2 regions of the Pontibacillus sp. ALD_SL1 genome follow, and region 2 is predicted to be linked to the other one. Evidence: a T-box and tRNA genes for the amino acid it is inferred to sense, from the RefSeq annotation. Region 2 holds a T-box; the other holds one or more tRNA genes.
What was found. The T-box of region 2 lies ahead of argS (arginine--tRNA ligase). A T-box ahead of a tRNA ligase gene usually reads a tRNA of that ligase, here a tRNA-Arg.
Positions count from the first base shown of each region.

Region 1: it has a tRNA-Arg gene. The T-box ahead of argS (arginine--tRNA ligase) is inferred to sense a tRNA for this amino acid. The anticodon was not compared.

Region 1 is NZ_CP062974.1:102,988-106,383, reverse strand. Features, by position in the region: rRNA gene IMZ31_RS00555 (16S ribosomal RNA) at 1-1,490, opposite strand, end outside; tRNA gene IMZ31_RS00550 (tRNA-Ala) at 1,599-1,674, opposite strand; tRNA gene IMZ31_RS00545 (tRNA-Pro) at 1,689-1,765, opposite strand; tRNA gene IMZ31_RS00540 (tRNA-Arg) at 1,776-1,852, opposite strand; tRNA gene IMZ31_RS00535 (tRNA-Leu) at 1,866-1,954, opposite strand; tRNA gene IMZ31_RS00530 (tRNA-Gly) at 1,968-2,042, opposite strand; tRNA gene IMZ31_RS00525 (tRNA-Leu) at 2,054-2,138, opposite strand; tRNA gene IMZ31_RS00520 (tRNA-Lys) at 2,155-2,230, opposite strand; tRNA gene IMZ31_RS00515 (tRNA-Thr) at 2,265-2,341, opposite strand; tRNA gene IMZ31_RS00510 (tRNA-Val) at 2,368-2,443, opposite strand; rRNA gene rrf (5S ribosomal RNA) at 2,455-2,570, opposite strand; rRNA gene IMZ31_RS00500 (23S ribosomal RNA) at 2,705-3,396, opposite strand, start outside.
Region 2 is NZ_CP062974.1:2,332,911-2,336,306, reverse strand. Features, by position in the region: gene IMZ31_RS11835 (RDD family protein) at 1-288, opposite strand, end outside; gene IMZ31_RS11830 (ATP-binding protein) at 542-925, shown strand; gene IMZ31_RS11825 (NRDE family protein) at 951-1,700, shown strand; T-box leader at 1,752-1,969, shown strand; gene argS (arginine--tRNA ligase) at 2,021-3,396, shown strand, end outside.

The DNA.
Region 1 (3,396 bases), 1.6 Mb from region 2:
TTCGGCGGCTGGCTCCAAAAAGGTTACCTCACCGACTTCGGGTGTTGCCAACTCTCGTGGTGTGACGGGCGGTGTGTACAAGGCCCGGGAACGTATTCACCGCAGTATGCTGACCTGCGATTACTAGCGATTCCGGCTTCATACAGGCGAGTTGCAGCCTGCAATCCGAACTGAGAATGGTTTTTTGAGATTTGCTTGACCTCGCGATCTCGCAGCCCTCTGTACCATCCATTGTAGCACGTGTGTAGCCCAGGTCATAAGGGGCATGATGATTTGACGTCATCCCCGCCTTCCTCCGGTTTGTCACCGGCAGTCACCTTAGAGTGCCCAACTGAATGCTGGCAACTAAGATTAGGGGTTGCGCTCGTTGCGGGACTTAACCCAACATCTCACGACACGAGCTGACGACAACCATGCACCACCTGTCATTCCGTCCCCGAAGGGAACTCCCTATCTCTAGGGATAGCGGAAGATGTCAAGACCTGGTAAGGTTCTTCGCGTTGCTTCGAATTAAACCACATGCTCCACCGCTTGTGCGGGCCCCCGTCAATTCTTTTGAGTTTCAGCCTTGCGGCCGTACTCCCCAGGCGGAGTGCTTAATGCGTTAACTTCAGCACTAAGGGGCGGAAACCCCCTAACACCTAGCACTCAACGTTTACGGCGTGGACTACCAGGGTATCTAATCCTGTTTGCTACCCACGCTTTCGCGCCTCAGCGTCAGTTACAGACCAGAGAGTCGCCTTCGCCACTGGTGTTCCTCCACATATCTACGCATTTCACCGCTACACGTGGAATTCCACTCTCCTCTTCTGTACTCAAGTTCCCCAGTTTCCAATGGCCCTCCACAGTTGAGCTGTGGGCTTTCACATCAGACTTAAGAAACCGCCTGCGCGCGCTTTACGCCCAATAATTCCGGACAACGCTTGCCACCTACGTATTACCGCGGCTGCTGGCACGTAGTTAGCCGTGGCTTTCTGGTTAGGTACCGTCAAGGTACCAGCATTTCCTCTGGTACTTGTTCTTCCCTAACAACAGAACTTTACGATCCGAAGACCTTCATCGTTCACGCGGCGTTGCTCCGTCAGACTTTCGTCCATTGCGGAAGATTCCCTACTGCTGCCTCCCGTAGGAGTCTGGGCCGTGTCTCAGTCCCAGTGTGGCCGATCACCCTCTCAGGTCGGCTACGCATCGTCGCCTTGGTAAGCCGTTACCTTACCAACTAGCTAATGCGCCGCGGGCCCATCCATGAGTGACGGCCGAAACCGCCTTTTACCAGTGAACCATGCAGTTCACTGGGTTATTCGGTATTAGCTCCGGTTTCCCGGAGTTATCCCGATCTCATGGGTAGGTTGCCCACGTGTTACTCACCCGTCCGCCGCTCGATCCACAACAATCACCCCGAAGGGATCATGTTGCTTCACGCGCTCGACTTGCATGTATTAGGCACGCCGCCAGCGTTCGTCCTGAGCCAAGATCAAACTCTCCATAAAGTTAGAGTTTGCCTAGCATCAAATAAATGATTACTGGCTTTAAAAATAATTCAAAGACATTGACGTTACATGTTGTTTCGTTCAGTTTTCAAAGATCAAATGTTTTAATGGTGGAGCCTAGCGGGATCGAACCGCTGACCTCCTGCGTGCAAAGCAGGCGCTCTCCCATCTGAGCTAAGGCCCCATATTTAAGGAAAATGGTCGGGAAGACAGGATTCGAACCTGCGACCCCATGGTCCCAAACCATGTGCTCTACCAAGCTGAGCTACTTCCCGTAATAGAAAATGGCGCGCCCGAGAGGAGTCGAACCCCTAACCTCTTGATCCGTAGTCAAACGCTCTATCCAATTGAGCTACGGGCGCTTAGTATTTGCAATGGTACCGAGGGCCGGACTCGAACCGGCACGGTAGTTACCTACCGCAGGATTTTAAGTCCTGTGCGTCTGCCAATTCCGCCACCCCGGCAGGACTTTTATAATGGAGCGGAAGACGGGATTCGAACCCGCGACCCCCACCTTGGCAAGGTGGTGTTCTACCACTGAACTACTTCCGCTTATTAAGTTATGGTGCGGGTGGAGGGACTTGAACCCCCACGTCGAGAGACACTAGATCCTAAGTCTAGCGCGTCTGCCAATTCCGCCACACCCGCACGGTGTGAAAAACAATGGTGAGCCATGGAGGATTCGAACCTCCGACCCTCTGATTAAAAGTCAGATGCTCTACCAACTGAGCTAATGGCTCTTACTAATCTATATCAGACGTATTAAAATCGAAATGGTGCCGACCGAGGGACTCGAACCCCCAACCTACTGATTACAAGTCAGTTGCTCTGCCAGATTGAGCTAGGTCGGCTTACGATCTTTAGTTTTAGAAAGAAATGGTGGAGGATGGCGGGCTCGAACCACCGACCCCCTGCTTGTAAGGCAGGTGCTCTCCCAGCTGAGCTAATCCTCCATATTTATAAAGCCTGGCGGCGTCCTACTCTCGCGGGGGTGAAACCCCAACTACCATCGGCGCTGAAGAGCTTAACTTCTGTGTTCGGCATGGGAACAGGTGTGACCTCTTCGCCAAAACCGCCAGACCTTATTGATCCTTTTTGCAAGGACAAGATATATTGTACTTTATCTATCGAGTAAAGTCAACAGGTATTTTAGAATTTTCTAAGTACCTTCAAAACTAGATAAGAATTATGACATAACCGTTTTTTCACTTTAGTTAGATAAGCCCTCGATTTATTAGTATCGGTCAGCTGCACGTGTCACCACGCTTCCACCTCCGACCTATCAACCTTGTCGTCTACAAGGAATCTTACTCACTCGAAGTGATGGGAAATCTCATCTTGAAGTGGGCTTCATGCTTAGATGCTTTCAGCACTTATCCCTTCCGCACGTAGCTACCCAGCTGTGCTCCTGGCGGAACAACTGGTGCACCAGCGGTGCGTCCATCCCGGTCCTCTCGTACTAAGGACAGCTCTCCTCAAATTTCCAACGCCCACGACGGATAGGGACCGAACTGTCTCACGACGTTCTGAACCCAGCTCGCGTACCGCTTTAATGGGCGAACAGCCCAACCCTTGGGACCGACTACAGCCCCAGGATGCGATGAGCCGACATCGAGGTGCCAAACCTCCCCGTCGATGTGGACTCTTGGGGGAGATAAGCCTGTTATCCCCGGGGTAGCTTTTATCCGTTGAGCGACGGCCCTTCCATGCGGCACCGCCGGATCACTAAGCCCGACTTTCGTCCCTGCTCGACTTGTAGGTCTCGCAGTCAAGCTCCCTTGTGCCTTTGCACTCTGCGAATGATTTCCAACCATTCTGAGGGAACCTTTGGGCGCCTCCGTTACTTTTTGGGAGGCGACCGCCCCAGTCAAACTGCCCACCTGACACTGTCTCCGGACCGGATCAC
Region 2 (3,396 bases):
AAGGAGTCCTGCGACTATAACGCGCAGTATCATGGTTATAATCGTAACGTTCTCACCGTTTTTCTTGACAATCCGAACATTCATTAACCGCTTTCCGATTACATATCCTTTCCAAATCACTGGGACTATGATTAAGTATAGGGTACTTAGTAAATCTGTAATATTATAATCCTCTTTATAGAAATCCCCATAGAAAAGAAACGTAATAAAGCTCAAGATCACTCCAACGATAATCCCGTCTATAAGGTTAGCCAGTAAACGAACCCCAAATCCAGCTGGACGTTCCATTGGATCTCCTCCTTTATAATAAACATGAATTCCTCCCACATTGTACTACTATTGAAATAACGGTTCCACTAATTTTTGTTAAGTAATCTATAGAGTATCTTCTTATTATTTAATATTCTTATTTGAAGGAAAACATGACGAGATTCCATTATTTAGTAGACGATTTGAGGTTGTTTTTGTAATAATGATTTCAAAGTGTAAAAGTTTTCTAATACATCAAAGATAGGAGATGCTGCCTGAGGAGGGACCAAACGTGCTGAAATATGTAGTATCGCAGTCCATTCTCGACTATGCTCTTGATTATACCGATGCTCATTTAATCCTCAGAAATTCCAATTTATCGAGAATGGGGCGTTCAAAGCTATTGAATCAATTTCGCCAAAAGAGGATGAAGACAATCATCGTTTACTTCAATCTGCCTAATCAAGTCCTGGAAGAAAGAATAGAACGAACGAATCGAAGTACCGACATATTTAGAGTTGCCACTACGTTTGAAGAAGTACTAAAGAGGCAATCAGTCAATGAACAAGAAGATCTTTTACCACCTACACAATCGGAAACGGATCATTTGTTTGTGATAAAAGGCGCTCAAGACAACCAAACTGTCATTAGTGATATCTGCAACATTGCAGAATAGTTCTAGAAGGTTGAGGTGATGGAAGATGTGTTTAATTAACTTTGCTTATAAAATAGATAGCACCTATGATTTAGTTGTAGCAGCAAACCGCGATGAGTTTTACCAAAGAGAAACAGCCAAAGCCCGCTTTTGGGAGGATGCTCCACATGTGCTTGCAGGACGAGATCTTAAGAAAATGGGAACATGGATGGGTGTCACGAAGGAAGGGAGATTTGCAGCACTGACAAATTATCGAGACCCAGATGAAGATACAGAAGGGAAGCGCTCACGAGGGGAGTTAGTAAGTGATTTCTTGAAAGGAACAGCGTCACCGAAAGAATATCTAGAGGCTGTTCATGAGAGGAACCATTCTTACCCAGGCTTTAATCTCGTCGTTTCGGATGGAAAATCTTTATTCTATTATTCAAACCGCGAACGGGATATTCGGGAACTAGAGCCAGGCATTTATGGCCTAAGCAATCATTTGTTAGATACACCCTGGCCGAAAGTGCAAAAAGGAAAAGAAGGATTGGCGGCGTGCTTGGACAGTGGCTCAAGTGAATTGGATTCTTGTTTATTTCAAACGCTTCAACGAGCAGAGCCTGCTAATGATCAAGACCTTCCTGACACTGGCATTCCTCTAGAATGGGAGCGAAGTTTATCTCCTCTCTTTATTGATACGCCGAATTATGGAACAAGAGCTTCTACATTGGTCTATCAAAACCAAAGCCAAATTCGATTTGTTGAGAGGGTATACGAGGAGAAAGAGTTTGAAGATCGAATCTTTACCCTATAAATACCTTTACAGCGTAGAATGAATTCTATATAATAATTTCCAATTAAACAATTTTAACCTTTGAAAAAGAGAGTAGTCGTTTTGTGACCTTTAGAGAGCCGGGGATGGTGGGAGCCTGGTGGTAAAAAAGCGATGAACCGGACTTTTGAGGTATAGCTCTGAAAGAAAGTAGGGGCTATCGGGACTTGCCGTTATCAAGTACATAAGCTGACCTTTCTGTTTCTGAAAGGTAATGAGAGTGGCACCGCGGAACGATACCCGTCTCTCCTCCTGTAATGGAGGAGGGGCGGTTTTTTTGATGTAGAAAGGGGAGTATGAGGATGAATGTTACAAATGAGATTAAGACGTTGTTGGCAAACGAATTAAACGAACACCTATCACCCGAAAAGGTTGAAGCGTTACTGGAAGTACCGAAACACAGCAAGATGGGTGACCTTGCTTTTCCATGCTTTGAACTGGCAAAGGCCTTCAAGAAAAGTCCGTCTTCCATTGCAAGTGAGCTATCCATACACATGCAACCATCACCTTCTGTTGTATCTCGTATAGAAGCGGTTGGGCCATATGTGAATTTTTTCTTCAACAAAGCATCCTACACAGAAGAGGTCTTAGAAGCCGTTCAGACAAAGGGAAATCTTTATGGTGGTCACACATTTGGAAATGGGAAGACGATCACGATGGATTTATCCAGTCCGAATATCGCAAAACCTTTCTCAATGGGGCATCTTCGTTCAACTGTAATTGGAAATGCAGTAGGCAATATTCTAGAGAAGTGTGGCTACACTGTAGCTCGTTTAAATTACCTCGGCGATTGGGGGACGCAATTTGGTAAATTAATCGCTGCTTATAAGTTGTGGGGAGTAGAGGAGAAAGTGCGTGCCAATCCCATTCAAGAACTACTCAAGCTATATGTGAAATTTCATGATCAAGCAAAAGAAGATCCGTCCCTTGAGGAGTTAGGACGTTCCTGGTTTGTAAAACTCGAACAAGGGGATCAAGAGGCGACAGCGCTCTGGGAATGGTTTCGGGAAGAATCTCTTCATTCCTTCGGGTCGATCTATGATCTTCTTAATGTCTCCTTTGATTCTTACAAAGGAGAGTCTTCTTTTCATATGCAGTCCGAAGATATTTTAAAGATGTTAAAAGAGAAGTCATTACTTGAGGAGTCGGATGGAGCTCTTGTAGTACGTTTAGATGAAGAAGGTATGCCGCCTGCTCTGATTCAGAAATCAGACGGTACGACACTTTATACAACCCGCGATCTAGCAGCAGCTATTTATAGAAAAAAAACGTACAATCATGCTGCCTCTTTATATGTTGTTGGAAACGAACAAAGCCTCCACTTTAAGCAACTTCGCGCTGTGTTGAAGAAAATGGGCTACACTTGGGCAGATGAAATCACGCACGTTCCCTTTGGCATGATGCTTAAAGATGGTAAGAAAATGTCCACTCGCAAAGGGAAAGTTGTTTTCTTAGATGAAGCACTCGAAAAATCAATCCAGTTTGCGAAAGAGAATATTGAAGAAAAGAATTCTGACCTTAATCAGAAAGAAGAAGTGGCACAGAAGGTCGGTGTTGGAGCTGTCATTTTCCATGACGTAAAAAACGATCGCCTCAATGACGTAGAATTCTCTTATGAAGAGATGCTGAAGTTTGAAGGGAGCACGGCTCCATATTTGCAATATACGTACGCTCGTGC